Regions from separate parts of the Halovibrio sp. HP20-59 genome, predicted to be linked through region 2. Evidence: riboswitches for the same ligand, from Rfam matches in the RefSeq annotation. Region 2 holds a riboswitch; the other holds the start of a gene.
What was found. Region 2 has a riboswitch for thiamine pyrophosphate ahead of RZA33_RS02040 (sodium:solute symporter). Riboswitches for the same ligand answer to the same signal wherever they lie in the genome.
Positions count from the first base shown of each region.

Region 1: it holds a riboswitch for thiamine pyrophosphate, as region 2 does, so the genes downstream of both, thiM (hydroxyethylthiazole kinase) here and RZA33_RS02040 (sodium:solute symporter) in region 2, are expected to answer to the same signal.

Region 1 covers NZ_JAWJUW020000012.1:117,361-132,458, reverse strand. The annotation lists gene RZA33_RS14195 (cupin domain-containing protein) at 1-651, shown strand, start outside; gene RZA33_RS14190 (DUF6164 family protein) at 648-1,016, opposite strand; gene gloA (lactoylglutathione lyase) at 1,029-1,562, opposite strand; gene RZA33_RS14180 (DUF2237 domain-containing protein) at 1,749-2,123, shown strand; gene RZA33_RS14175 (hypothetical protein) at 2,249-2,593, shown strand; TPP riboswitch at 2,644-2,740, shown strand; gene thiM (hydroxyethylthiazole kinase) at 2,764-3,573, shown strand; gene thiE (thiamine phosphate synthase) at 3,563-4,195, shown strand; gene RZA33_RS14160 (LysR family transcriptional regulator) at 4,192-5,112, shown strand; gene RZA33_RS14155 (DoxX family protein) at 5,176-5,604, shown strand; gene RZA33_RS14150 (class III extradiol ring-cleavage dioxygenase) at 5,684-6,421, shown strand; gene yegQ (tRNA 5-hydroxyuridine modification protein YegQ) at 6,414-7,784, opposite strand; gene RZA33_RS14140 (DMT family transporter) at 7,925-8,800, opposite strand; gene RZA33_RS14135 (D-alanyl-D-alanine carboxypeptidase family protein) at 8,896-10,197, opposite strand; gene rplQ (50S ribosomal protein L17) at 10,502-10,888, opposite strand; gene RZA33_RS14125 (DNA-directed RNA polymerase subunit alpha) at 10,928-11,923, opposite strand; gene rpsD (30S ribosomal protein S4) at 12,022-12,642, opposite strand; gene rpsK (30S ribosomal protein S11) at 12,655-13,041, opposite strand; gene rpsM (30S ribosomal protein S13) at 13,094-13,450, opposite strand; gene rpmJ (50S ribosomal protein L36) at 13,573-13,686, opposite strand; gene secY (preprotein translocase subunit SecY) at 13,751-15,082, opposite strand; gene rplO (50S ribosomal protein L15) at 15,083-15,098, opposite strand, start outside.
Region 2 covers NZ_JAWJUW020000001.1:431,710-446,807, forward strand. The annotation lists gene RZA33_RS02020 (transglutaminase family protein) at 1-458, opposite strand, end outside; gene RZA33_RS02025 (circularly permuted type 2 ATP-grasp protein) at 823-2,304, shown strand; gene RZA33_RS02030 (alpha-E domain-containing protein) at 2,309-3,310, shown strand; gene RZA33_RS02035 (hypothetical protein) at 3,327-4,019, opposite strand; TPP riboswitch at 4,309-4,417, shown strand; gene RZA33_RS02040 (sodium:solute symporter) at 4,407-5,777, shown strand; gene RZA33_RS02045 (diguanylate cyclase domain-containing protein) at 5,851-7,308, shown strand; gene corA (magnesium/cobalt transporter CorA) at 7,301-8,269, shown strand; gene RZA33_RS02055 (NnrU family protein) at 8,436-9,014, shown strand; gene RZA33_RS02060 (zinc-binding dehydrogenase) at 9,139-10,326, shown strand; gene RZA33_RS02065 (proline racemase family protein) at 10,326-11,399, shown strand; gene RZA33_RS02070 (DUF1289 domain-containing protein) at 11,446-11,646, opposite strand; gene arfB (alternative ribosome rescue aminoacyl-tRNA hydrolase ArfB) at 11,721-12,137, opposite strand; gene RZA33_RS02080 (D-2-hydroxyacid dehydrogenase family protein) at 12,214-13,161, opposite strand; gene RZA33_RS02085 (flavin reductase family protein) at 13,251-13,865, shown strand; gene RZA33_RS02090 (ABC transporter substrate-binding protein) at 14,091-15,098, shown strand, end outside.

The DNA of each region.
Region 1 (15,098 bases), on a different contig from region 2:
GATTTTAGCCACTTTGCCTGCGTTACCCCAGAACAGTATCAGTGGACCAGCTCCCCCAGTGCGGGCGTAGAACGTATGATGTTTGACCGCATTGGTGATGAAGTTGCCCGCGCGACCAGCCTTGTCCGCTATGCACCCAATACGCAGTTTGAGCGGCATTGCCACGGCGGCGGCGAGGAAATTTTGGTGCTAGAAGGCGTTTTCGCCGATGAGCATGGCCGCTATCCTGCAGGCAGTTATCTACGCAACCCTATCGGCACCGGCCATACGCCGCAAATTGGCGATGAAGGCGCGCTGATCTTTGTCAAACTGCACCAGTTCGACCCTAACGACACGCTGCAGTTGGCGGTACCGGCCCACCGACTTCCCTGGCAGCCGGACCGGCGCCCACGCATTGCCTACAAAATGCTGCATACCTTTAAACAGGAGCGCATCAGCCTAGAGTGCTGGGCATCGGGCACGTCTATTGCTTACCCCACGCTGCTGGGCGGTCTGGAATTTTTGATTCTGGAAGGGTCGTTGAGCGATAGCGAGCAGAGTTACACATCAGGCACCTGGTGCCGTTACCCAAGCGGGTCGGCACCGGCGTTAACCGCCGGTGATAATGGTGTCATGATGTATCTCAAACGCGGCCACTTGCCTGCGGCTTAGCTGCGCGATAAGCCGAGAAACGGCAATACCGTGAGGGCTACGATAAGGCCTACCGCAAGCAGGACTAGCACGACTTGCATTGGGTGAGCGGACAAGCGTTTCCAAAGCGTCATTTGCTCACCCCGTTCGACCGCTGCCTGATGCTCGCGCTGGGCACGTTCGAGGCGGTCAGCTTGATAGGCGTTTAAGGCGGCGATAGCGGCATCATGCTGATGCGGGTCGCGCAGCCAGATAGCATCAACCCCCAGGCGGAAAAAACCCGCCTGGGTTTCATAGGTATCAAAGCCTTGCGCAGCCAACAAGTCGCGCACCTCCATGGCTTCTTCGTCGGTCACATGACGCAACCGGAACAGTAGCTCAGCCATTGGCTTGCCTCATTAGTCGCTCTTTCCTACCATCAAGTCAGCTTGAATTACTTCAATCCAGTAGCCGTCCGGGTCTTTAATGAAGATAACGTCCTGCATTTTCCCTTGGTCGGCACGCTTAACGAAGGTGACGTCGTGCGCATCGAACCACGCCTGGGCCGCCGCCAAGTCCGGCACATTAAAGCAGATATGCCCAAAGCCCTGGGGTTCGGCATTGCCATCATGGTAGGCAAAGTCGTCCTTGTTTTCGGTGCCCCAGTTATGGGTCAGCTCCAGCAACCCTTTCTGGCTAAAGGTCCAGGCGGTTCGTGCTGGGGCATCTTCCGGCACGCTGTCGCTAGGCTCAAGGTTGGCCAGGAAGTAGAGCGAGAACTGCATCTCTTCAAAATCCAGCCGCCGCATCACCTGCATACCCAACACTTCTGAGTAGAATGCGAGCGCTCGCTCGGGGTCTTTCACCCGCAACATGGTGTGGTTTAAACGAAACCCTTGGGTCTCGGGCGGCGAGGCGACGGCGCCAGGATGCTGCTCACCTTGAAAACTCATGTGGCTCTCCTTTAAATAATCGACGACATTAACTTCATCTATTTTTTTGACAAAACCGATACAATTTATAAGCATCAGTGCGGGTTAGCCTACTCGGCAACCGCCAACGTCGCATACCGTACTGACAACTATTTACCATGAGGGCTCAGAAGCGATAATTCTAGCCCTAACTGTTGAGGAGGCCTTATGCAACGTGATCGTAATGTGTTGGGGGAGCCGTTAACGCCTTGCTGTCATTCGCCTAAGACAGGGTTTTATCGCGATGGTTTTTGCCGTGTTGGCGCCAATGACCTTGGCGTCCACTCCGTTTGTGCGTTGGTCACCGAAGAATTTCTGGCCTTCTCTAGAGCGCAAGGCAATGACTTGGTAACGCCCCGCCCTGAATTTGGCTTTGCAGGCTTACAGCCGGGTGACCGCTGGTGTTTATGTGCCCGCCGCTGGCAAGAAGCGGCTCAGGTTGGCTTAGCGCCACCGGTCATTTTATCAGGCACCCATGAAAAGACCTTGGAAATCATACCGCTCGAAAAGCTGCAGCAGCACGCCCTGGATGCACTACGCTAAAAGGTAAAAGTTATTTGGAAATCTTTAACAAAACCCCTACACTGAAACTCAAAGCCTTTTATATTGTATCGGATTTCATACAAAGATTACGGATGCCTCGTTGGGGCGTCCTCTAGGAGTTTCCCATGCCTGCGATTGATATGACTCTCGGCGACCATTTGACGCTTAAGCAGTTGTCTCATGCCCTTCACAATGGTTTTTCACCGATTGTAGAAGTGGAGTCGATGGACGGTATCTATAAAGTACGCTTTCACCATGCCAATGGCGTTTCGGACCTGAGCGACGAAAAGGGTCGCGTGTATACGTTCACGGGTACGGGGGAAATACGCGATACCCTAGGGCGGCTGGGCCTCACCCATGGGGTGCTTACATTTGCCGATCAGTGCGGCGACGAGATGATTGGCGTAGCGGGTAAAGCTATAACGCCAGACGAAATGTTGACTTACGGTACGCGCATCTCCTTTCGTTAAGCACCAGGTTCTATCAAGGCTTTACAGCACTCGCTTTGCCAAGGATAGTAGCAACACGACAGGGGCGCCCTACTCACGTTGGGCTGAGAAGCACCCTTTGAACCTGAACCGGATCAAACCGGCGTAGGGAGTCATGGTGCCGCCCACCACCTCCCTGCCGGGAGGACGTTATGACTCTATCCCCGCTTGGCGATTACCTTAAAGCGCTGCGTGCAGATACTCCGCTTGTCCACTGCATAACCAACTATGTCGCGATGAACAGCACTGCCAATTTGCTGTTGGCGATTGGCGCTTCCCCCGCCATGCTGCATGCCCAAGAAGAAGTTGCCGAGTTTACCGCTCTTTCTGGGGCTCTCTCCGTTAACATTGGAACCATTTCGCCCCATTGGGCCGATGCCATCCTGACCGCCACGGCAACCGCCAATCAGCACGCTATCCCTTGGGTGTTGGACCCCGTCGCCGTCGGGGCCACGCGTTACCGCCAAACGCTATGCGCGAAGCTGCTGGCTGCTAAACCAACCGTGATTCGTGGCAATGCGTCAGAAATTCTTACCCTTGACGGGCTAACTAGCCAGGGCCGTGGTCCTGATTCAACAGCTGCCACCGAGCAAGCTGTAGAGGCGGCCATCACGCTTTCAAAAAAGCACGGCTGCATTGTAGCGATGACGGGTGAAAGCGACTGGGTAACCGATGGCACTCATCACTACCGACTAACGGGTGGCCACCCTCTGATGCCCCGCGTAACCACTCTAGGCTGTGGCCTTAGTGCGCTGGTGGCGGCTTTTGTGGCAGCCAATCATGCAGCGCCCCTGGGCGCAAGCGCCGCGGCCCTGGCCTGTTTTGCCGTGGCGGGGCAACGAGCAGGTAACCATGCCCAGGGGCCGGGCAGCTTTCAAGTGGCACTACTTGATGCGCTTTATCAGCTTAGCCCGGATGACCTTAGCCATCATGCGCAGTTGGAGACGACTCATGCCGTTTGATCTCTCGCTTTATCTGGTCACCGACGCCACGCTATGCCGCCGTGTTGGCTTAGAGCAGACGGTTGAGGCCGCGGTGAAAGGCGGTGTCACCATCGTCCAGCTGCGCGATAAGCACGCCAGCGATGAACAGATGATAGCCCAGGCCAAGCGGTTGAAAGCGGTTTTGGCGGGTACCGGCGTGCCGCTGATTATTAATGATCGCTTGAAGGTGGCATTAGCAAGCCAAGCCGACGGTCTGCATGTCGGCCAAAGCGACACCCTGGCCGAAGAAGCCCGCAACGTCATGGGACAAGGGGCAATTATTGGCCTGTCGATTAATACCCTGGAACAGCTGCAAGCAGCGCCAATTGAGCTGCTCGACTATGTCGGGCTTGGCCCGGTGTTTGCCACCGTGAGCAAACAGGACCACGCCCAGCCCATCGGCTTTGACGGCCTGGCGGCATTGGTTAAAGCGTGCCCGCTGCCCAGCGTTGCCATTGGCGGCCTGAAAGCGGATCATGCGATTAGCGTACAGCGGGCAGGAGCGAATGGTTTAGCGGTGATATCGGCTATTTGTGGTCAGCCCGACCCTTACCAGGCAGCGCGCGCTTTTCCGGTTTTCCAAGCTGCTTCGGTGTCATGAATCAGTTAGAGCATATCGTGGCTTTTGTGCGGGTAGCCGAGCTGGGTAGCTATACCCGCGCCGCCGAAGCGCTGGATATTTCCCGCACTCGCGTCTCCCGCCAGGTCATGGCACTGGAAGAGACATTGGGTGCGCGACTGATCCAGCGCACCACGCGACGGCTACATCTCACTGAGGCCGGAGAGCGCTACCTGATCCGCGCCCAAGGGGTACTGCAAGTGCTTGAAGAAGCCGCCGCCGAAGTGGGCCAAGGTACCAGCGATGTGCGCGGGCGGCTGCGCGTAAACGGGCCGATGAGTTTTGGTACCCGCTACCTAGCGCCGCTCGTCGCCCAGTTTATGCATACCCACCCGGCGCTAGAGGTGCGCCTGGATTTGAACGACCGCCGCGTCGACCTGTTGGAGGAAGGGTATGACGTAGCGATCCGTATCGGCAGCCTGCCCGACTCCAGCCTGGTGGCGCGACGCCTGACCCGTTGCCGCCTGCTGTTCTGTGCCTCGCCGGCGTATCTTGCCGCCCACGGTGAACCCAGCAGCGTTAAAGCCCTTGCCGAGCACCGCTGCCTGCGTTACCGCAGCGGCCAACAGAGCGCTGACTGGAAGATTGCCACGCAGTCATTGACGGTCAATGGCCCACTGGAAAGCAATAACGGCGATGTACTCACCCACGCCGCGGAAGCGGGCCTCGGCATCGCTCAGCAACCCAGTTTTCTGGTCACAGAGAGTATCGCCAACGGGCGTTTAGTGCCCATCTTGACCAATGAGCCAACGGTGCGGCTCGATGTTCATGCGCTCTACCCCGCCCGGCGCTACCTGCCCGCCAAGGTTGAGCGCTTCATCGACCTGCTCACCGAAGCGTGGGGCGATCCGCCGGTTTGGGAGCAACACATTGGATTGTCGCCCATTACGCAACAGTGATGTGCAAAACCCACTGATTATCTCACGCTGATCCGACTGTAAAGTAGCTTTATCAACCACTCGATGGAAGCTACTACGATGACAACGCAGACTCACTCCACCCCCTCTTTACAGCCCCATGCCATCTCGCTACTGCGCGTTTCACTGGGTGTGATGGCCCTTGCCCACGGTTTACTCAAGGTGTTTGTGTTTACCCTACCGGGCACCGTTGGCTATTTTGAATCACTGGGTTTGTCAGGGTTCCTGGCTTACTTGACCATTGCTGCCGAAGTAGGCGGTGGGGCCGCCCTGATTCTGGGTGTGTATACCCGCTGGGTGAGCCTGGCACTGGTGCCGGTACTGCTTGGCGCTGCGTGGGTGCATCTTGGCAACGGCTGGATGTTCTCAAATACCGGCGGCGGTTGGGAGTTCCCGGTGTTCTGGACGCTGGCGTTAATCGTGCAAGCGGGCCTGGGCAGCGGCCGCTGGGTGCTAAGTAACCGATTCGCCTAACACCTAACACTATCGCCTAACCCTATTGCCAGCGCTTGCTTACCGCCAGCGTTGGCAATGCTGCTGAGGATACTCACTCATGTTACCTAGCCTGTTTATTTCCCATGGTTCGCCCATGCTGGCCCTCAATAAAACCCCGGCTCATGCCTTTCTACGTGAACTGGGCAGGCAGCTTGCGCCCAAGGCGGTGGTAGTGGTCTCAGCGCATTGGGAGAGCTTAGCGCTCAAAGTCAGCACCAGCGCCAAGCCGGAAACCATTCACGATTTTGGCGGTTTCCCACGGGCGCTTTTCGAGTGCCAGTATCCCGCCCCTGGGAAACCGGAACTGGCCGAACGGCTGGCCGTGTTACTGGGGGCCGAGCGGGTAGAACGCGGCCTGGATCACGGCGCCTGGGTGCCCCTTTCACTGATGTTTCCTGACGCCAATGTGCCGGTTGTCTCGTTATCGCTTCCGGTACGCTGGAGCAATGCGGAGCTGACCACACTGGGCGAGCACCTGTCGGCACTGCGCGAAGAAGGGATTTTGGTTATCGGCTCGGGCAGTCTGACCCATAACCTGTATGAAATCATGCCCCTGGAGAGCCCTATGCCCGCCTGGGTAGGTGCATTTGCCACTTGGGTAAGCGAGCGCCTTATCGACAATGATCGTGAAGCGCTGCTTAGCTGGGAGCGCGCACCCTATGCGCAGGAGAACCACCCGACCCCTGAACACTTCCAGCCATTGCTGGTGGCTATGGGGGCAGGAGGCGACGCAAAACAGCTGCACCACAGCGTAGAGCACGGTGTGCTAGCAATGGATGTTTATGCGTTTAGCTGATCGCTACCCCTAACGATTCAGGTTGTGCTGCTTTGGAAGGCGCGAGATCACGCATTATCAGCGCAAACTCAAGCTGTTCAGGAGTAATGCTGACATTGGGGACGGGGATACGCACGCGATGCCCCGAGCCAGGTGCTGCGCTTTGCGCTTCACCTCGTAAGTTCTCGATATGGTCAAGCACGAAGCGGTGATTGCCACTTGGCAGCATAAGCTCCATGCCATCCCCCACTTCGAAACGGTTTTTAACCTCGACCTCCAACCTGCCACGAGCCGGATCGAAACCCAGGACTTCACCGACGAATTGTTGGTGAACGCCGATGGAATTACCCTGTTCATAGCTTTGGAATTCACCATGCACATGCCGTTGATAGAAGCCTTCGGTGTACCCTCTGTTGGCCAGATTCTCCAGCTCATCCATTAACCCTTTATTGAAGGGACGCCCAGCAACGGCGTCATCTATGGCTTGCCGGTAGACTTGCGCTGTACGCGCGACGTAATAATGGGATTTGGTGCGCCCTTCGATCTTTAGCGATGCCACACCCATTTGCGTCAGTCGCGCCACGTGCTGCACCGCTCGCAGGTCCTTGGAGTTCATGATGTAGGTGCCATGCTCATCTTCATGCACGGGCATCAGCTTACCTGGCCGGGACACATCTTCAATCAGCGCCGAACGCTCATCCTGATTGGCAACCGCTGCAGGGCCAGCGTCATGGGTGGGTGTTAAATCGCCCGTGTCATCATGAGTTGCCGCAATGGTGTTGTATTTCCAGCGGCACGCATTAGTGCAGGTGCCCTGGTTAGGATCTCTGTGATTGAAATATCCCGATAGCAGGCAGCGCCCGGAATAGGCGATACACAATGCGCCATGGACAAAGGTTTCAATCTCTAATCCTGGACACTGCTCGCGTATTTCGCCGATTTCCTCAAGGGATAGTTCGCGGGACAAAATAATGCGGCTAATACCTTGCCGCTGCCAGAACTGAGCGGCGGCCCAGTTGACGACATTCGATTGCACCGAGAGATGAATCGCTTGCTCCGGCCAGCGCTCGCGCACCATCATAATCAAACCGGGGTCTGACATAATCAGCGCATCGGGCCCCGCCTCAATCACCGGCTGCATATCCTGAAGGTAGGTTTTCAGCTTACTGTTGTGCGGGGCAATGTTGGAGGCAACGTAAAACTGCTTACCTCGGGCATGGGCGTACTCAATACCACGATGTAAGTTATCAATTTTAAAATCATTGTTGCGCACCCGAAGAGAGTAGCGCGGCTGCCCCGCGTAAACCGCATCAGCCCCATAGGCAAACGCGTAACGCATGTTCTTAAAGGTACCGGCAGGGGAAAGCAGTTCAGGCGCTTGCATAGACAGTCACCGTAATCAGAGCGATGGCACGCAGCAGGCTGCGCTGAAAGGGCTGGATTATAACCCTGCCAAACGCGCTGTCTTGATCAGCTGATCGCTTCGATGACCCAGATCAAAAAGTAACGGTAAAGTGACCTCTGTTAAGCTGAGGGACGGCGTTTAAGGGTAGTTCTTCGGTCGTGATACGCCACCGCCAAGCCGCTGCCCATTATCAAGGCACTGCCTACCCAGACCCAGATATCCGGCATTTCGCCCCAGAACCACCAGCCCAGTAGCACCGCCCAGAGCATGGCGGTGTAATCGAACGGCGCGGCGATGGCCGCAGGGGCAAAGCGAAAAGCCAGGGTGATAAAGGCGGTGGCCGCCACGCCCAACACGCCAGAGGCGAAAAACCCCAGCCAATGCCACGGCTGGGGCGTTTGCCATACCCAGGGCAGCGTTAGCGCGGTCACCACCAAGGGCACAGATGTCATGTAAAACAGCATCGCCCACAGGTGTTCGCGGGCGCCATAGCGCCGAGCGGTAATCATCATCAGCGCATAAAATAGCGCTGCGCCTACCAATACCACGGCGCCCAATTGAAACGCATCGCTACCCGGGCGCACCACAATCAGCACCCCCGCAAACCCTACGAAGGAGGCGATCAGCACCGGTGGATCAATCCGCTCGCCCAACAATGGCACCGAGAGCAGGGTCACAAAAAGCGGCGCCACAAAAGCGATCGCCGTGGCCTCCGCCAAAGGTAGCAGCGTTAAGCCCCATACAAAGCAAACCATCGTGGCGGTATAAATCAAGCCACGCAGTAGATGTACACGGGGGCGTTTAGTCCGCAGTTTACCCAAACCGCCGGCAAAGTAGGCGAGTAAGGCGATTAGCGGCAACGAAACCAGCGCACGGAAAAAGATAATCTGCAGCGGCGAATGCGTTTCCCCCAGCCACTTGGAAACGGCGTCGCCTGAGGCGAGAAATAAGACGCCCATGCACATACAGAGCATGCCTTTTAGCGAGGTTGTCACCGCGATCTCCCTGTTCACTGGTCAATATAAAGTGCCAAAAAAGAAAAACCCCGCCAATTAGCCATTGGCGGGGTGGTAGCGGCAGACCACCTTATTTATAAGCTGGCGTTCACCACCATGCAGTCCATCCCTTGGGAATGCAGCGCGCGACATGCTTGATGAGCGCGCTGCTCGTCTAACGCCATTAAACGGGCACGATAAACTGGGCTTTGGCCGTCGACCGTATCGACGGCCACGCGTCCTCTTAAGTTCTGTGCGATTCGTTGCGCCGCTTGCTGAGCCAGCTGACGGGCCTGTGCTTCCTGGCTGAAAGCACCCACTTGCACGCCCCAGCCGCCGACCGTTTCATTGGCGGCTAGCTGACGTTCTCGTTCAATAAACGCTCTCAACGGATCTGGTTGCGACGCGGCGGGTGTTGCTGCCGGTCGCTGAATCGTCGCTATATCGGCTAGCTGGGCTTCTAGGTCCACACTGGGCGGGGAAGCAGCAGCCGTTTCGACGACTGCCAGTAACGGCTGCCGTGTGGCTGGATTGGCTTGCACTGGCTGAGCAGGCGGCGCAAAGGCCATAAACTCGCGTGAGAAGCTCGTGTCAGCCATCCAGCTTTGCTGGTCACGCAACGACGCGCGTAGAAAACTACGGTCGAGCAGATTGGCCATGTGCTTGTCCCGGGACTGGGATGAGAACCCGCCCATCACGACACCCACCAAACGGCGATTACCACGCACAGCGGTCGTGGCGACATTAAAGCCAGAGGCGCGAATAAAACCTGTTTTTAGGCCGTCAGCGCCTGGGTAGTCACGCACCAAACGATTGTGGCTAGTATGCCGGGTACCCCGGTAGCTAAACTCTTGCAGGCCGAAATAGTGGTAATACTGGGGAAAGTCCTGCATGACGCGAACCGAGAGCGTCAGCATATCCCGGGCGGTGGTGATCTGACCGTTATCTGGCAAGCCAGAAGCATTACGAAAGGTGGTGGCATGCATGCCCAGCTCGCGCGCTTTGCTGGTCATTATTTGGGCAAACTGCGCTTCACTGCCACCCAGTGCTTCGGCAACCACGGCGGCAACGTCATTGGCCGAGCGAACGGCAAGCGCGCGGATAGCGGTATCCACCGGGATAGAGCTACCGGCAGCCAGCCACAGCTTTACCGCAGGCTTGGCAGCCGCATAGGGGGAGACAGGCAAGGGTTGGTCTAAACGCAGCGTACCGTCTTCCAACGCTTCAAAGGTCAGATACAGAGTCATCATTTTAGTCAGCGAGGCGGGATAGCGCTGGCTATCGATATTCTCCGCATACAGCACTTCGCCATTATCCAAATCCACCACGACCCCCGCGTAACGCGGGTTGCCAGCTTGAGCGCTAGTGATCATTGCCAACATCAGTAGCACAGCCATACTCAATGACCATACCGAAGGCGCTCCAGCGGCGCTTGTTAACCTCGCATACATACCTGCCCCTTGCTTGTTATCAATGCGCTAGTACCGCGATTCACTGTTTAACTACCATGCCACACTCAAGGCACAACGCAAGGCTTTCCCCAGGCAGCAATAGCAACGCTCACTACGTTTAATAATAAGCCGAGTATAGGTGATAAATACGCCATTAAGCGGAGAAATAGAGAGGATAAATGCGCGTATAAAAAAACCGACCCAAAAGGGTCGGTTTTCATTCGCTGCTAAACACGCTTAGCGCAGAGCATTACTCTTCTGCGGCGGCGTCTTCAACGATCGGACGGTCAACTAGCTCAACGAACGCCATAGGTGCGTTGTCGCCGGTGCGGAAACCGCACTTGAGAATACGGACATAACCGCCCGGACGCTCGGCATAACGCGGACCTAGTTCGTTGAACAATTTGCCGACGGCTTCTTTAGAGCGCGTACGGGCAAACGCCAAACGACGGTTTGCAACGCTATCCTGCTTAGACAAGGTGATCAGCGGCTCGATAACGCGACGCAGCTCCTTGGCTTTGGGCAGGGTTGTCTTAATGACTTCATGTTCGACCAGCGAGACAGACATGTTCTTGAACATGGCCTGACGATGCGAGCTGGTGCGATTCAGATGACGACCACTCTTACGATGACGCATGGTTGTAATTCCTTACCAAACTGGGACTCAAGTCGACGCTCACGCGGAGGCCTTGTCGTCCTTCAGGCTTGCCGGTGGCCAATGTTCCAGCCGCATGCCGAGGGACAAGCCGCGAGCTGCCAATACATCTTTGATTTCATTCAAAGATTTTTTACCGAGGTTCGGTGTCTTCAACAGCTCAACTTCTGTGCGCTGGATAAGATCACCGATGTAATAAATATTCTCGGCTTTTAAGCAGTTCGCGCTGCGAACAGTCAACTCAAGATCGTCTACGGGGCGCAATAGAATTGGATCGACATGATCCTCTTCCTCTTCGACTTCCTGTTCTTTATCAGCTTCCAGGTCGACGAAGGCGGCCAGCTGCTCTTGCAGGATGGTCGCACTGCGACGGATAGCCTCTTCCGGATCCAGGGTACCGTCGGTTTCCAAATCGATAATTAACTTATCGAGGTCGGTGCGCTGCTCAACACGAGCGGCTTCAACCGAATAGGAAACACGGCGGACAGGGCTGAAGGTGGCATCCAGCTGCAGGCGGCCAATAGCACGTGTCTCTTCATCAGAGCCGCGAGCGTCAGCCGGTTCGTAGCCACGACCCAGCGCTACCTTAAGCTGAATCTTCAGCTCGGCACCTTCATTGACGTGCGCAATGATGTGGTCCGGGTTAACGATTTCGACGCTGTGATCAAGCGCAATGTCGCCAGCGGTGACGACGGCTGGGCCCTGCTTGTTCAGCGTGAGCACCGCCTCATCGCGGCTGTGCATTTTAATCGCAACATCTTTCAAGTTCAGGAGGATTTCAATAACATCTTCCTGCACCCCTTCGAGGGCACTGTACTCATGCTCGACACCGGCGATTTCAGCCTCTACCACGGCACAGCCGGGCATAGACGAAAGCAGAATGCGACGCAGTGCATTCCCCAGGGTGTGACCGAAACCACGCTCGAACGGTTCGAGAACGATTTTGGCATGATGTGCGCTGATTTCTTCGACCTTGATATCGCGGGGACGAAGAAACTCTGTCACTGAACGCTGCATATGAACACCTTTCAGGCTGCCAAACGGATACTTGGTACTCTGTTACGACCTGGCGCTGGCAATAAACGGCGCCAGGTCGACAAGAAACAGGAAACTGCTTACTTGGAGTACAGCTCGACGATCAGATTTTCGTTGATGTCGGCAGACAGGTCACCGCGTTCAGGCAGAGCCTTGAAAGTGCCTTCCATCTTCTTGGCGTCGATTTCGATCCAAGCGATATCGCCACGGTTGGCCGCAATGGACAACGCGCTTTGAATACGTGCTTGGTTCTTCGCCTTTTCGCGAATGGAAACAACGTCACCTGGCTTCACTTGGTAAGAAGCTACGTTAACGGTGCGGCCGTTCACGGAAATCGCCTTGTGACTGACCAGCTGACGCGCTTCAGAGCGAGTCGAGCCGAAGCCCATGCGGTAGACGACGTTATCCAGTCGGGATTCAAGCAACTGCAACAATACCTCACCGGTCGCGCCTTTCAGGCGAGCGGCTTCTTTGTAGTAGTTACGGAACTGTTTTTCGAGTACGCCATACATGCGACGTACTTTTTGCTTCTCGCGAAGCTGCAAGCCGTAGTCTGAAAGACGCTGACGACGCTGGCCGTGTACACCCGGGATCTGCTCGGATTTACACTTTTTCTCGAAGGGAGTCACACCACTCTTTAAAAAGAGGTCGGTGCCTTCACGACGAGACAATTTGCACTTCGGTCCAATATAACGGGCCATGAATCTGTCTCCTTAAACGCGGCGTTTCTTCGGCGGACGGCAGCCATTATGGGGAATGGGCGTCGCGTCTACGATGCTTTGCACGCGGAAGCCGGCGGCGTTCAGTGCGCGCACGGCGGATTCACGACCGGGACCTGGGCCTTTGACCAGTACATCTACGTTTTTCACACCATACTCGGCTGCAGCAGTTGCTGCACGTTCACTTGCCACTTGAGCAGCGAACGGGGTGCTCTTGCGAGAACCACGAAAACCCGAACCACCGGCAGTCGCCCATGAAAGAGCGTTGCCCTGGCGGTCTGTGATCGTCACGATCGTGTTGTTAAAAGAGGCATGGATATGCGCAATCGCATCCACTACCTGCTTTTTAACCTTTTTACGGTTACTACGCGGGTTAGCCATGTTGATGTCTATTCCTGTCGTTACGCCGGCCCTCTATTAAAGAGCCTGCGTATTATTTGCGGATCGGCTTACGCGGGCCCTTACGGGTGCGCGCATTAGTCTTAGTCCGCTGACCACGCAGCGGAAGACTACGACGATGACGCAGACCACGGTAGCAACCTAAGTCCATGAGACGCTTAATGTTAAGCGTGACATCACGACGAAGGTCGCCTTCTACGGTGTACTTGCCAACTTCAGAACGCAGGGTGTCGACTTCTTCAGCAGACAGATCCTGGATCTTGGCATTCATGGCAATACCGGCTGCGACACAGATGTGCTCAGCACGGGTACGGCCAATCCCGAAGATGTAGGTCAGCGAGATCGCCGCATGCTTGTTGTCCGGGATATTGACGCCTGCAATACGGGCCATCAGCTTACTCCGAAATTTGAGCGGCTTGCTCGTTTATTCATCTATAAAAGGCGCAACAGCATACCCCTTTGAGTGCCCTAAGGCAAGGGGCATGCTGGCACCCGCTTAATACAACCCAGGTATTAACCCTGGCGCTGTTTGTGCCGTGGCTCGCTGCAGATGACGCGGACAGCGCCATTGCGACGAATGATCTTGCAGTTACGGCACATTTTCTTTACGGAAGCTCGAACTTTCATCGATCTTTCTCCAAAAACCGGCTCGCGGCGCGCCCTCACTAACTTAATAGGGGTGGACGGCGCCTCAGCGCATGATACCGCCGCTACCGTAGCCTTTCAGGTTGGACTTCTTCATCACTGAGTCATATTGATGCGACATGAGATGCGACTGCACCTGGGCCATGAAGTCCATGATGACCACGACTACGATTAACAACGAGGTACCGCCGAAGAAAAACGGCACGTTCCACGCCACAATCAAGAACTGGGGCATCAAGGAAACCGCAGTGATATACAAGGCACCGAACAAAGTCAAACGTGTCATGACCTTGTCGATATAGCGAGCGGTCTGCTCGCCGGGGCGAATGCCCGGCAGGAAAGCGCCTGACTTTTTAAGATTGTCAGCCACATCCTTGGGGTTGAAGACCAGCGCTGTGTAAAAGAAGCAGAAGAATACCACTGCCGCCGCGAAAAGCAAGATGTAAAGCGGTTGACCTGGGCCTAATGCCTGAGATGCACGCTGCAACCACTCCATACCTTCGCCAGCACCAACCCACTGACCAATAGAGGCCGGAAAGAGCAGAATGCTGGAGGCAAAAATCGCCGGAATAACGCCGGCCATATTAACCTTCAAAGGCAGGTAGCTACTTTGCCCTGCATACATCTTATTGCCCACTTGTCGCCGAGGGTAGTTAACCTTGAGGCGGCGTTGACCACGCTCAATGAAAACGACAAAGGCGACAGTCGCAATACCTAACACAGACAGCGCTAACAGCGGCAGAACATTCCAGGCCCCTTCATTACGGGCAAGCTCGAAGGCTTGACCCACGGCACTGGGCAGTCCCGCAACAATACCGGCAAAGATCAGCAGCGAAATACCGTTGCCGATGCCCTTCTCGGTAATCTGCTCACCTAACCACATCATAAACACCGCGCCCGACACAAACGTGATCACGGCGGTGAAGTAGAAGCTAAAGTCAGCTGTGTACGCGATGCCTTGGCTAGCCAGGCCGACAGACATGCCGGTAGCCTGGACAAACGCCAGTATCACCGTGCCATAGCGGGTGTACTGGCTAATCTTGCGGCGGCCAGCCTCACCCTCTTTCTTGAGTTGTTCAAGATGAGGGGAGACCGCAGTCATGAGCTGCATGATAATCGACGCCGAAATATAGGGCATAATACCCAGGGCGAGGACACTCATACGCTCCAGGGCGCCACCCGAGAACATGTTAAACATGCCCAAAATGGTGCCCTGTTGCTCCCTAAACAAGGCAGCAAGCTGGTCAGGATTGATACCGGGAACGGGAATGTGGGCACCAATACGGTACACCACGATGGCGAGGAGCACGAAGCGCAAACGCGCCCACAGTTCACTCAGACCGCTGCCCATCGCCGGCATTTTTCCTGACTTGGCCATTTAGTCCTCTACCTTG
Region 2 (15,098 bases):
TGCAGGCGCTGGTTAAGCGCGACCAAAAAATCGACGGTCGTGGTGGGTTCGCGCGGAACGGCTTCAAGCCACGCCATCAGCCGCGGTCCGGCTTCAGTGATTTCCAGATAGAAGCTTAATTCTTGGCGCAACAACGCTGGGTAGGCAAACGGAGCCGTTTGGGCTACCTCATCTAAAAAGAAATCAAAGGGATTAATGACCGTCATTGAGGCAATTAACTCAACGGCAATGGTTAGCGCTTGTCGCGGTTCGGGAAAGACGACGCGGGCATTAAAGTTGCCGAATGGATCCTGTTGCCAATTAATAAAATGGTCATCGCCGGAGAGTTTGAGCGAGTAAGCCTCAATATGCGTGCGACAGTGAGGCGCCGGGCGTAGGCGAATCACATGCGGCGAAAGGCGCACCGGGCGGTCAAAGTGGTAAGTCGTGCGATGATGCAAGGCAACGCGAATGGTCATGGGCCACCCTCAAAGGAACCGTTATCAACCGGATAGTCGGTTGCGTTAGGGAATAACCGAATGCTCCGCAAGTATCGTTCCACTTTTACTTTTTTGCAGCTGGTATCTGACCTAAGACGTTTAACAAAAGTGTAAATGCGTTAATGCACCAAATTAAAGCTTCTTGTGTGCGCTAAAGCGGTGCAATAAGACACTATTTTGTGCTTGAGATTGCTAATAAGTAACGTTTGGGTAAGCAATCGTTGAAATAACGCCAAAGCTGGTACGTATATTGCTCTAAATTGTTTGAATGTTTTGCAAGCGGCAGACCTACACTGAACATTGAGGATGTTGCTGCTTTTACCCCAGCGCCAGGAGAGCGCCCATGAGCCAAGTAAATTGGAATAACTATGCGTGTAGTGACTATTACGATGAGCTGATGGTGGCACCCGGTCAGCCGCGCGCGTCAGCGGGTGAACTGTGCAATATGTTGGCAAGGTTTAGCGCTGAAGAGTTGGCAGAGCGAAAAAACGCCGCCGAGATTGCTATTCGTACCATGGGTATTACCTTCACCGTTTATTCTGAAGGGTCCATGATCGACCGGGCTTGGCCCTTTGATATCGTGCCGCGGATTATTCCTGCCAGTGAGTGGCGCAAAACTGAGGCGGGCCTTAAACAGCGCGTGCAGGCGCTAAATTTATTTATCGATGATCTTTACCATGATCAAAAAGTGATTAAGGACAAAGTGCTGCCAGCAGAAGTGCTGGCGCAATCGGTTAACTTCCGCCCCCAGTGTGTTGGTATTAACCCACCTCACGGCGTGTGGGCGCATGTTTGTGGCTCGGATTTAGTGCGCGATGGCGACGGTACGCTCTATGTGCTGGAAGATAACTTGCGTATTCCTTCCGGCGTTTCTTACATGCTTGAAAACCGTAACGTCACTAAGCGGGTGCTGCCGGAGCTGTTTGCCTCAGGCAAAATTCTGCCCGTGGACGACTACGTAGCCAATCTTTACGACATGCTGGCGGCCATGTCGCCGCGACCTGGGGATGATCCGCAGGTGGTGGTACTGACCCCTGGTATTTATAACTCCGCCTACTTTGAGCATGCCTACCTCGCTCAGCAAATGGGCGTGGAACTGGTACAGGGCAGCGACCTAGTCGTTGATGACGATGACGTGGTGTATATGCGCACCGTAGAAGGGCGCCGCCGGGTCGATGTGATTTACCGTCGTGTGGACGACGAGTTTTTGGACCCGGAAGCCTTTAACCCTAAATCAATGCTAGGGGTGGCGGGGCTAATGCGCGCTTGGCGGGCAGGCAATGTGGCGCTGGCTAATGCCCCGGGCGCTGGCGTAGCGGATGACAAAGTCGTCTATGCCTTTGTGCCCGCGCTTATTCGCTACTATCTCGATCAGGAGCCGCTGTTGCCCAACGTGCCCAGCTATTTGTGCATGTTTGAGGAAGACCGCCGCTATGTGCTCGACCATCTTGAGGAGTTGGTGGTGAAGCCCGCCAACGAGTCAGGGGGGTACGGTATGCTGATTGGGCCGCGCTCAACTAAAGAAACCCGTGAAGAGTTTGCCCGTTTGATCGAGGCGAACCCGCGCAATTACATGGCCCAGCCCACCCTGGCACTGTCGACGACGCCAACTCTTTCCGATGGTTTAGCGCAGCCTCGCCATGTGGATTTACGCCCGTTTATTCTCTCAGGGCCTGAAATCCACGTGACCACCGGTGGCCTTACCCGGGTGGCGCTAATTGAGGGCTCGCTGGTGGTCAACTCTTCTCAAGGCGGTGGCAGTAAAGACACCTGGATTGTAGAAACCGACGATAAAGCGGCAGCGGCCGCGGTGAAAGGAGCCTAACGCCATGCTGTCACGCGTTGCAGAAAACCTCTATTGGATGGCGCGTTATATCGAGCGCGCAGAAGATACCGCACGCCTATTGAGCGTCAATAGTCACCTAATGCTCGATTTACCCGGGCGCCTGCCGCTGGGCTGGGCGCCACTGATTGAGATGACCGGCAGCCGGGAGGCCTTCACTGCCCGCCATACAGACTTTGATGAACGTAGTGTGGTGCACTTTTTATGCGCTGATGCCGACAACGATATTTCGATTATTTCAGCACTGGCTAGCGCTCGGGAAAATTTGAGAACCACCCGAGACGTGGTTCCGCGGGAGATTTGGGAGGAAATTAACCAGCTATATTTAAATGTGTCAGATCACGTCGAAAACGGTGTTAGTCCGCGGCGGCGGGATAGCTTTCTTAAAAACGTCATACGTGGCTGCCAAACGCTGACCGGGCTCATTGAAGGCACCTTGAGCCATGGTCCGGCGCGCACTTTTATTGAGCTGGGGCGCCAGTTGGAACGGGCCGATATGACCACGCGGATTGTTGATGTGCGCTCTGCCAGCTTGTTGCCGCAAAACCCAGAAGAGCTGCTGCCGTTTGAGAATCTGCAGTGGATGAGTGTGCTTAAATCGATTACCGCTTATCAAATGTATCGCCAGCAGGTGCGTCTGCGCGTGCGCGGGCCGGATGTGCTGCGCTTTTTGTTGCAAGACCCCAATCTGCCGCGCTCGATCGCCTGCAGCCTTGAAACACTCGGCTACGAGCTGACGCTCTTACCTCGCCAGGACCGGCCGGTGGCGACTGTCTCCTTGGTGCGAGCCGACGTGGTAGATGCCGATATTCAAGCGCTTGCCCATTCGCCCAGTAAGCTGCATGCATTTATCGATGAGTTGCAGATTGGCTTTGCCGCCATCCACGCTATGCTGAGTGCGACCTATTTCGTCAATGATGACGCCGTGCCGATGGCGGCGACGCAGCACCAAAGTCAGCACCACGTGGGCGAAAACGATAATGACTAGCGGCCTTTCCGGTGGCTTAAAAATTGTCGAATAGTGGCAGGCTTTCTTCGAGTAACTGCTCGATTGGGTCAAGCTGGCTTTCGTGTAATACAAGCAGGTAAGACTCATCCATAAAGCTTGAAGCGGGTGGGACCAGTAGCGCGAACTCTCCCTCTTCAAGGTGAAACTCGTGTATTTCACGCAAGCCGTGTGATGTCAGGCACTGCGTGCTCCGGTAGGCGTCGTCTTCGCTATACACCAAGCGATGGTACATTTTAAACAGAGTGTAGAGAGCCAGTCCGCCCTCGAAAGTTTGCCAGTGAGCCGGCGTGCTGCGAATGTCTCGGGGAAGGCGTTGGCCCAAGGTTTCGGCATTTGCAATCGCCTCGGCTAGCGGATCGTCAAGAACGGCGGTGGTGTCGGTCGGTAGAGCGGTATTGTGCTTGGAGGCATATTCAAAGTCTTTGACCGCGCGCTTGAAATCGTCCACGTTATTAAGCGGATAGTCGATGTGCTGAAGGTCTTCCGGCTCATAGCCGCCATTTTCCCAGCCGTGGATAACCCGCAGGGTTACCTGCCCGCGTTGCATCGGGCGGGCCAATAGCATATGCAGCATAATGCGAATATGCAGCTGACGCTCATCCGTCTCGTTGTCGAACGCGCGGTAGGGGTCGGCAAATAGTTCGTTTAGCCGACCAACGGTGTGTTCCTTGGCTTCGTTATGAATCATGACGGTGTCCCTTTAAACGAGCTGCTTATGCGGATTGACGCGCTGCTTTTATGATAGATCGCTAACGCAGTATGGCGGGCAGAGCAGCGGATGAAAAGTTTCTTATGCTCGCGTTTTACTATGCGTTAGCTAAACCGTTTTAATGAGGTAATTCATCGTCATCACACCCAGCGGTTATGTGATTATTTTTTAATGCGTTTTTAATCTAGCTGACCTATTGTGAACAGCGTTTAAACTTTACTAACGTGCGCTTTTAATTGAAGATAGCGTTGAGATACTTACTTAAATTCACTGTCGCCAGGGGAGCCTTTGTTGGAAAAGGCTGAGAATGCGCAGCGCGCAGACCCTGGAACCTGATCCGGTTCGTACCGGCGGAGGAAGTGCGACATGCTTTACCTGACATCAGCCGTGCTGGGCGCGGCGCTATGCTGTTTTGCTTATTTAGGTTTACGTGCTCGCTGGGTGGATGGCCCGGTTGATGACTATGTCACGGCACGCAATTCGCAAACATCCTCGACCCTTGGACTCTCCTTTCTTGCCTCTGGTATGGGCGCCTGGATTTTGTTTGCGCCCCCTGAAATTGGTGCTTTTGTAGGGCCTTTAGCACTGGCGGGTTATGCCGTAGGGTCGGCTTTGCCATTTATCGTATTAGGCCTTTACGGGCCTAAAATCCGCCGGGTGTTACCCGAAGGCCGAAGCATCGCTGAGTTCGCCGAAGCTTGCTACGGCAGGGGGGTAAGGCACTGGGTAACCTTGGTCTCTGTTGGCTATATGGCTTGTTTTTTGGCCGCAGAGCTAACGGCCATCGGGGCGATCACCGGGTTACTTTCTGACGTGCCGCCTGCGCTAGTGATTATCGGCGTGGCACTAACCACGCTTATTTATACGGCAGTGGGCGGGCTGCGCGCCAGCCTGGCTACCGACCGCTGGCAGGCTTGGCTTTTGCTAGCGCTACTGTTGGCGGTGGGCAGCGTCGCGTTATGGCGGTTGCCCGCAATCCCAGACGGGGCGACGCTGCCTTCAGTGCCCGTAACAAACGCGCTCAGTGTGGCGCTAACGCTCGTCATTGCGGTCACGGCGGCCAACTTGTTCCACCAGGGTTATTGGCAACGCGTTTGGGCTGCCCAGGATGATCAAAGCCTGGGGCGTGGCGCCTGGTTAGGCGGAGGCATGACCGTTGTCGTCGTGATGATAATTGGCAGCTTGGGCACCTTGGCGGCAATGAGTGGCGTCGCACTAGGTGAGCCGCCAATACCGTTTTTTGCGCTACTGTCTGAGGCACCCGCTTGGCTATCGTTACCGGCGCTGGTACTCGCCGTTACCTTGGTGGCCTCCAGCGTCGATACACTACAGAACGGTATTGCTTCCCTGGTAGTGGCCCGCAGCGAGCAACGCGGCGTCTCATTAGTGGCTGCCCGCTGGATTACCATCGCCTTGATGATTCCAGTGGTTATCATTGCCTTGCAGGGGTTATCCGTACTGCGGCTGTTTTTAATCGCCGACTTACTGTGTGCTGCTATTGTGGTCCCCGTGCTGCTGGGCCTGTGGCAACGAATGACACCCTTTGCCGCAGTAGGGGGCGGAATTGCCGGGCTAATCGGGGCCGTTTTACCTGGCTGGATTAGCCAAGGCAGCCTTGTGGCGGGCTTCTTGGCGGCTAGTTTTCCAGGCAGTGTGCCGACCTTAGGGCCGTTTCTGGGGGCGCTGGTGGCTTCCACCGTGGTTAGCGTGGTACTCGCAGGGGTGATTAGAAAGTAGACAACCATAAGCAGGAAGGCGCCAATCGCGTTATGATGGTGGGTAAACGCCTACCATGATGGGTGATATCAAAATGGCTTACCCTATAACACCTGATGAAGATGCGCGCTTGGCAATTCTGCATGAGCTTGAACTGCTTGATACACCTCATGAGCCCGTCTTTGACCGTGTTACCCGGCTGGTGACGAAACTGCTCAACGTACCCATTGCAACGGTATCGTTGATTGACGCTGATCGGCAGTGGCTTAAGTCGAGCATCGGTGTCGAGACGCGCGAGACGTCAAGAGATGTGGCTTTCTGTGCGCATACCATTATGCAAGCTGAACCTCTCATCGTCGAAGACGCCACGGCGGACGAACGTTTTGCTAATAACCCGTTCGTGACCGCTCGGGAAGGCATTCGCTTTTACGTTGGTTTTCCACTGCTCTCTTCCCAAGGCTTGCCGCTTGGGGCGCTGTGTGCCATCGACACTAAACCGCGTACGCTACAACAAGATGAGTTAGCGGTTATGCAAGACCTAACGGCTATCGTCACCGATGAAATTCACCTACGTGAACGGCTGGTATTTGAGAAGAAGACCAAGCAGGCCACGCAGCAAGCGCTGAAAGCGTTTCATGAAAGTATGGAAAGCCAAATAGAGCGGCGTACTAGCGAGCTCAATCTGGTCATCGAATCGGCCTACGACGCTTATATTAGCCTGGATACACAAGACGTGGTTTTGGACTGGAACCGCGCAGCGGAAATGATGTTCGGTTGGTCACGCAAACGAGCGCTGGCAAGGCCGATCACTCAGCTAATGTTTCCACAAGGGTTACCCGCCAGCGACGAACAAGCGCCGTTGATTTCCACCGCCCAACGCCACGACGGTAGTCAACTGCCGGTAGAAATCCGCATAAAATCGTTGCGCATTGATGGCCAACAGCGGCGCAGTTTGTTTATCCACGATATTACCGAGCGTCAGCAGTTGGAGCGGCTTCGCGACCAGGAAGCCCGTGAAGATGTATTAACCCAGCTGCCCAACCGGCGCGCCCTGAATGAACGCATGACTGAAGCGATGGCACGTGCGCGCCGCTCGCAAAAAAACCTTGCCGTGCTGTTTATGGATTTAGACGGGTTTAAGGCGATTAATGATCAGCACGGGCATGCCACCGGCGATACGTTGTTGCGTGAGATTGCTAAGCGATTGAAATCGGCCGTCCGCGAAACCGATTATGTCGCCCGCTGGGCGGGGGATGAGTTCGTGGTTTTATTAGAAAGCGTCGCCTCCGACGCTGTTCAACCGTTGGCTCAGTCCCTCGTGGATGTAACAGAAAAGCCGGTCGCGATGGGCGAGATAAACCTGAGGGTAAGCACCAGTATAGGTGTCGCTCTCTATTCACCTAGCGCTGGGGAAACCGCTCAAGAGCTACTTAAACGCGCTGATGTAGCCATGTACGAAGCTAAACATTTAGGCAAGGCCCAGGTAAGCATGGCACGCCCTGCCGATAGTACTGCTCCCGATGTACCCAGTCTCAAGGATGAACATGATTAGAACGCTTTTGACCACCCCTGATGGGGCGGTTCACGAAGGTGATGAAGACCTGTTCGCAATGTGGCAAGCCACACCCGATAGCCATATCTGGATCGATATGCAGGGCGAGACTCAAGAGCGCGAACGGACTATTTTAGGGGCTTTTGAGTTGCATCCGATGTCGATCCAGGACGCACACAAAGAGCGCCACCCGCCGAAAATAGAAGAGTTTGATAACCACACGCTGATTATTTATCGCGGCATCTCGTCATTCGATGCAAAGCTGAACTACCAGCCTCAGCAGCTGTGCTTCTTTGTCGGCGAGAGGTTTCTAATTACCCTTCATCCCGGGGAGGCGTTAAGTATTGAGCGCCTTTTCAACGACCACGGCAAAACGCTTTTAGCACATCACCCGGAGCACGTGGCGCTGAGGGTGATGTATATATCCGCAGGCTTCTATATCGACAGCCTGCTTGAGTTTGAAACGGAGCTAAGTGATCTCGAAGATGAGCTGTTAGAAAACGGTAATGATGTTTTGATGCGCAAGATCATCAGCTACCGTTCTCGATTGGTCAAAATGCGCCGTATCTTTAGTTATCACAAAGGGATCACTCAAGAGCTGACGGCCTACGACTATGAACATCTGCCCCGTGAAGCAAGTGAAACCCTGCACGCGATTAACGATGTGGCCGAACGTTTTGAACGGCTCTACACCCTGACCCAAATGTACTACGATATTTGCGGCGACTTAGTCGACGGCTATATCTCTATTTCTTCCCACCAGTTAAACATCACCATGCGTGTACTTACGGTGATCACCGCGATTTTTGTGCCACTGACCTTTATTGCCGGTATTTATGGCATGAATTTCGACAATATGCCCGAATTGCGCTACGAGTATGGTTACTTTTTTGTCTGGGGCGTGATGCTTGGAATCGGTGGACTATTGATTTTACTTTTCAGGCGCAAGCACTGGTTTTAGCGTCAAGTAACTAGGCTAGCGCCCCTTTTGTCGGCATGTTGAGCTTTTAGGTGAGCGAAAAGTTGACGCATTAATATGTGGTTGGCGGCTGTCTGTGGCATCCTCTGCAGCGACCAAGACTATAAGGCTTAAAGCCGTCACTAGCGTATTACCTGGGAGTACTTCCATGACCATTATGATTATTGGCCTGCTGATTTTTTTAGGCAGCCATTCCGTGCGTATTTTTGCTGAAAACTGGCGTCAGCAGCAGATTGCCAAATTTGGTAAGACCAACTGGAAAATCGCCTATTCGGCAGTGTCTGTCGTTGGCCTCGCCATTGCGATTTATGGTTACGGGCAGATGCGCCTCGATCCTATTGTGGTTTGGTTTCCGCCCATGGGCTTACGCCATGCAGTGGCGCTGCTGATGGTGCCTGCCTTCATTATGTTGGTAGCGGCCTATGTCCCGGGCAATGCCATTAAGGCCAAACTAGGCCACCCAATGATGCTGGCAGTTAAAATCTGGGCGTTTGCTCACCTGCTCGTCAACGGGCGCCTGGGCGATATCATCTTTTTCGTTGCCTTTCTGGTTTGGGCGATCCTGGCCTTTAAAACGGCTAAAAAGCGCGACCGTCTTTCACCGCCAGCACCGGTCAACACCTCCAAGATGGCAACCATTGCCACGGTATTATTAGGCTTGGTGGCGTATGTGATTTTTGCCTTCTACCTACACATGCTATTGATTGGCGTTCCTGTGTTTAGTTAACGATTCGGCTGTTGTTTATGTAACGCCAAAGCGCTGCTGCCATCGTGATGGATAAGGCTTGAGACTCGGTGAGAGTTTGTTATCTTCAAGCTATAGCCAACACGTACTATCAGGGAGTCATGCTATGGTTGAATCTGCACACACGTTACCAACGACGATGTCCGCCATGCTATTAACCGGGCATGGTGATATAGACAAGCTGGAATATCATCAGGATGTGCCAACCCCCCAGCCTAAGGCTGGGGAAGTTCTGGTGCAGGTAACCGCCACGGCGAAGAATAACACCGACCGCAAGGCCCGAGAGGGGCTATACCCCACCAAGGATAAAGGTGATGTGACCTCGTTCGCCATGGGCGGCACGCCAACGTTGACCTTTCCGCGTATCCAAGGCGCCGACGTGGCTGGCCGCATCGTGGCGGTCGGCGAGGGCGTTGATGCTGAGCGCATTGGTCAGCGAGGGCTGCTCGATTTTAATATCTACGCCGATGAGCGCCGCGATATTAACCTAACCCCCGATTACTACGGCCATGGGGCCGATGGGGGGTTTGCTGAGTTTATCGCCGTCCCCGCAGATCAATTCCACGCGGTACCCAACCCAGAGCTGCACGACGCAGAGCTGGCCTCAATGGGTATGTGTTCGTATCAAACCGCTTATCATATGATGACCGCCGCCAACGTCCGTGCTGGTGAACGCGTGCTGGTGAGCGGCGCCAGCGGCGGCGTTGGCACTGCATTGATCCAGCTGTGCCGTATTGTAGGCGCTATTCCTTATGCGGTCAGCAAGCTAGACAAAGCCGAGGCGCTTAAAGCATTAGGCGCGGAAGCCGTGATTGATCGCGGTGACTTGCCCACTTTTGTTGAGCGTGTGCTGGCAACGACCGGCGGCCAGCCGATTGATGCGGTCATGGATTTGGTTGGCGGTGAAATGACCAACCTATTTATCGATACCATGATTGTCGATATGCAGGGGCGTAAGCGCTATCCGCGGCTTTCAATCGCCGGTGCCAGCGGTGGCAACCTCAGCGAAATGATGTGGACCCGCGTGTACCTCTATCAAGTACAGATTTTTGGCGTTTCCCACGGCACCCGCGAAGAGGCTGAGCAGCTTGTCGCCTGGATTCGCAGCGGGGAATTAAAGCCGGTGCTTCACGCCGCCTTCAAACTTTCCGACCTGCACGTAGCCGAGCGCTATTTTGTCAACCGGGACAGTAACTTTCTGGGTAAAATTGTCATTGTGCCCGATGCACAGTGGGCCGACCACGGCGCGCCTTTTGCGCTTGAAAATACACCGTCTGGCCAGGAGCGCCGCTAGTGAATAACGTGCATACCATTCAGCTGATGGATACCCATGCCGGTGGCGATGTCAGTCGTATCGTCACAGGGGGCATTGATGTGCTACCAGGCGCTACCGTGCGCGAGCAGATGGAGTATCTTCGCGATGACGCCGACGGGCTGCGTCGCCTGCTGCTTGAAGAGCCCTATGGCATGCCGGAAATGTCGGTCGACTTATTAGTGCCGGCAACGGACCCTGAAGCGGTGGCGGGTTATATCATTATGGAAGTGATGGGTTACCCCATTTATTCTGGCTCGAATACTTTATGCACGGCCACTGCCGTGCTGGAAAGCGGCATTGTGCCCAAACAGGAAGGCCTTCAGCGTTTTAAGCTGGAAGCGCCCGCTGGGTTAGTGCAAATCGAAGCGAGAGTGCACAACGGCGTGGTTGAGTCGGTGACTTGTGGCGGGCTGCCCAGCTATATTGACACCTACCGCGATAAGATTCGTGTGCCGGGGATCGGTGATGTCACCTACTCAATCGCCTATAGCGGTGGCTTTTACGCCTTGGTCGATGCCACTGAGTTGGGCTTTAGGCTGGTGTATGAAGAAGAGCGCGCGTTAGCTGAGTGTGCCTTCAAAATTGTTGAAGCGATTAAAGCCAAGCGCGGTTTTTCCCATTACACCTTAGGCGATGTGGGGCCGCTACCGTTTTTACATTTTATGGGCCCCGAAGAGCCGGTAGGCGAAGGCTATGTACGCTCACGTTCCACTACGTATGTGCATCCAGGGGTTATTTGCCGCAGTACAACAGGGACCGGTACCTCGGCCCGTTTAGCGTTGATGAATTACGAAGGGAGGCTCAACCTAGGAGATAAGTTGGAAACTGTCTCTCTGCGTAATACCGGTTTTATAGGCACCTTTACCGGCACTCATCAAGAAGGCGCTTACCAGGTAGTGGAAAATACGATTACCGGGCGCAGCTATGTATTGGCCCACTCTGAGATTGTCATTAATTGTATAGATCCCATGGTGGCCTGTGGCGAATTACACCATATATTGAGTGACCGTCACCCCTACGCTGAATCGATGTCACTGCCGCTTGAGATATAGCTATCTGTCAGCGACGCTAGCGTTTAGAGAGTTAGTATTTAGAGAATTAGCGTTTAGAGACAAAGCCTTCCACTTCTAAGCGATCCCACACCGGGGCTTTTTCGGCCTCGGTCATCATTCCCCAGCCAGCAATTTCATCTAAGGTACGGCCACAGCCGCGGCAAACCGACGACGACATTTCCATTTGGCAAATTTTTACACACGGCGAGAGTGGGCGGCTGTTGGGCGGTGGGGAAACGTTCGTCATTACTGTAGGCCCTGTAGATAATCTTGCGGGGCTAAACGATACGACGGGCGGTGCGATAAAGGCACCGGCACCGGTTACGAGGTAGGTACTTTACCACGCAGCGATTTGATTTTGCCCTTACGCGTTTTGTGATCGACGCGGCGGCGCTGAGAGCCTTTAGTGGGCTTAGTGGCACGGCGTACCTTTTGCTGTTGGGTGGCACTCTGTATTAACTCTTTTAAACGCGCCAGCGCGTCTTCTTTATTTAATTCAAGCCGGCGGTGGCTTTGGGCTTTAATAATCACCACGCCTTCTTTGCTAATGCGCTGGTCGGACAGCGCCATCAAGCGCTCTTTATAAAGTGGCGGCAGCGTAGAGCTAAGAATGTCGAAGCGAAGGTGTACCGCTGAAGCGACTTTATTGACGTTCTGGCCGCCGGCGCCTTGGGCGCGAATCTGGCTGATATCAATCTCCCAATCAGCCAGGGTAACGTTACTAGAAATGGTGAGCATTAATGGCCTCTGTATGACTTATGATCGTACAAGGCTAGCACACTTGGCAGAGAGGTATTAATTCGCCAATCCGCTATCAGTCGGCTAGGTTGTTGATTGGCAGGCCATTGATATACGCCAGCAGGTTGCTAAATGCATCGCCAAAGTAGAGCTCGTAGCTATCTTTTTCCACATAGCCAATGTGTGGTGTAGCGACCAGATTGGGCAGTTCCAGGAGTGAGTTTTCAAATACAGGTTCTGCATCGAATACGTCTATCGCCGCTTGGCCAGGTCGCCCAGCATTGAGTGCTTGTTCCAGCGCCCCAGGCGCCACTAACTGGGAACGGCTGGTATTCACCAACAGGGATGTGGGCTTCATCTGGGCAAGTGATTTAGCGCTGACGATACCGCGGGTATCGTCGTTTAAGCGCAAGTGCAGGCTGAGTACATCCGCACGCTGGAACAAATCGGTCTGGCTTTTGGCGACCTCTATTCCAGCATCGGAGGCGCGCTGGCGAGTGCTTTCGCGGCCCCATACCAATACCTTCATTTCAAATGCCTTGCCATAGCGGGCTACTAAGCTACCGATTTTGCCGTAGCCAAAAATGCCTAGGGTACGGTCTTTAAGGCCCGTGCCCAGGGTACGCTGCCAACGGCCCGCTTTCAGGTTCTCAACTTCTGCAGGTATATGGCGCATTGCCGCCAGCACCAGGCCCCAGGTTAATTCGGCGGCGGCATAAGGCGAGCCAGTACCCGTCATGACAGCGATGCCATGACGGCGGCAGGCCTCAATATCCACATGCGCCGCACCGCCACCCGTCTGGCTGATAACTTTCAGGTTGGGCAAGCGCTCCAATAGGGCGGCCGTGATCGGCGTGCGTTCGCGGATGAGCACCAACGCCTCGGCATTCTGAAAGCGCGTGCTCAAGGCATCCAGGTCGGTGAGCGTATCGTGATAAATCGTGACCTCTTGGCCTTCAAGCAGCTTGAAGGCGTCTAAATGGCGCACACAGTCCTGATAATCATCGGCAATGACAATCTTCATCAAATCGGCTCCTTGCGGGCAATGCTGTTGTAAAGTGATGGCTGTTATAGGGTGATAATACGCCTAAACCCATTACCCAGGAGTCAAAAATGAGCGACTACTTATTGGCTGAGTCCCCGCTAAGCCCAGGGGTTATTTATCGGTTGCTATCGGGGACTGTTTGCCCCCGGCCTATTGCCTGGGTGTCTACCCAGGATAAGCAAGGAAATGCCAATCTAGCGCCATTTTCATTTTTTAACGTCGCCAGCGTGAATCCACCTGTCTTGGCGTTTTCGCCGCTGCTCAATGGCAATAGCGAACTTAAAGACACAGTACGTAATTTAAACGAAGTCCCTGAGTGTGTAGTGCATGTGGGCAGTGAAGGGTTGATAGAAGCGCTCAATACCACCAGCGCTAGCTTGCCGCCAGGAGAGGATGAGTTTGCTCTGGCCGACCTTGAAAAAGCTGAGATGCCAGGTGTTAGCGTACCGAGGATTGCCAACGCACCTGTGGCGTTTGGGTGCCAACTATTCGATATGATCCGTTTTGGTGATCAGCCGTTAGCAGGCACGTTGATCCTGGCTCGCGTCGTTTCCATCCATATAGACGATGCTTTGTGGGACGGGCGCCATGTGAATATGGATTTACTCAAGCCGGTTGGGCGCTTAGCGGGCAGTGATTACATCCGAATTAGTGACCGTTTCGCCATCGAAAGACCCACTTAAAAGCATAATGTTGCACTAATCGAGTGCGTGGCATCGCTTGTTACAATCTAAGTAATATTTGTTACTTAGTAATCAGCGATAATTAATCTTTAGTCGTATACTCTTCCGCCGATAGTTATAAGAATTGGTTGGTAATTTCGAGCGCGTGCGATGTTAACCATCGCACGTATTCGGTATTGCTATTTATAAAGTGGGGACATGATCTAGCCAGCAAGGAGCAGATCAATGCAACAATTGGGAACGGGGTTGTTAACAAAAGCCTTGCTAAAAAAAGTGTTATTAAAAAATTGCTTGCTGAGTATAACTTTATCAGTTGGGATTTTTTTTCCACTATTTGCACAGGCAGAGCTTAGTTTCGGCATTGTGGCGCCTTCCAGCGGTGGGGCGGCACCGCTAGGGTTGGGCATGCAAAAAGGTATTGAAACCTACTTTGCCGAGGTTAATGCGGCAGGCGGGGTTAATGGTGAAACCCTGGCCTTAATTGCCCGGGATGATCAGTACAAACCGCTGCAAGCCGCCAGCAATACCCGGCAGCTTATTCAAGAGGATGACGTGCTAGCGGCGATCGGTAATGTCGGCACGCCAACGGCCACCGTAACCATTCCCATTTTTAACGAATATGAAACGCTGCTTTACGGGGCGTTTACTGGTGCGGGTGTGCTGCGCAAGACGCCGCCTGACCGCTACGTGATTAACTACCGGGCAAGCTATGTACAAGAAACCGCCGCCATGGTGGATGGGCTGTTGGAGGCAGGTGTTTTGCCCGAGGAGATCGCCTTCTTTACCCAGAACGATAGCTTTGGCGATGCAGGATACAATGGCGCCACCCAGGCATTGACTGCCCATGGCGTCGACAATGTCGCGGCACTGGCCCATGGCCGTTTTACCCGCGGTACACGTAATATTCACCAGGGCTTGGCGACCATTCTGGAAGCGCCGGTGACGCCGCGCGCCGTTATCATTGTTGGAACCTACGGCCCAGCAGCTGACTTCATTCGTGAAGCGAAAAATGACCTACCTGACACGGTCTTTCTGAACGTTTCTTTTGTGGGCAGCCAAGCGCTTATGGATGAACTTGGCGACCTATCCGAAGGCGTGATTATTACTCAGGTAGTCCCCCCCCTGGATGCCGATTTGCCCGCCGTAGAAGCATACCGTCAGGCGTTGGATACCCATGCCAGCGGTAGCGAACCTGACTTCATCTCACTCGAAGGTTACCTAGCCGCGAAACTC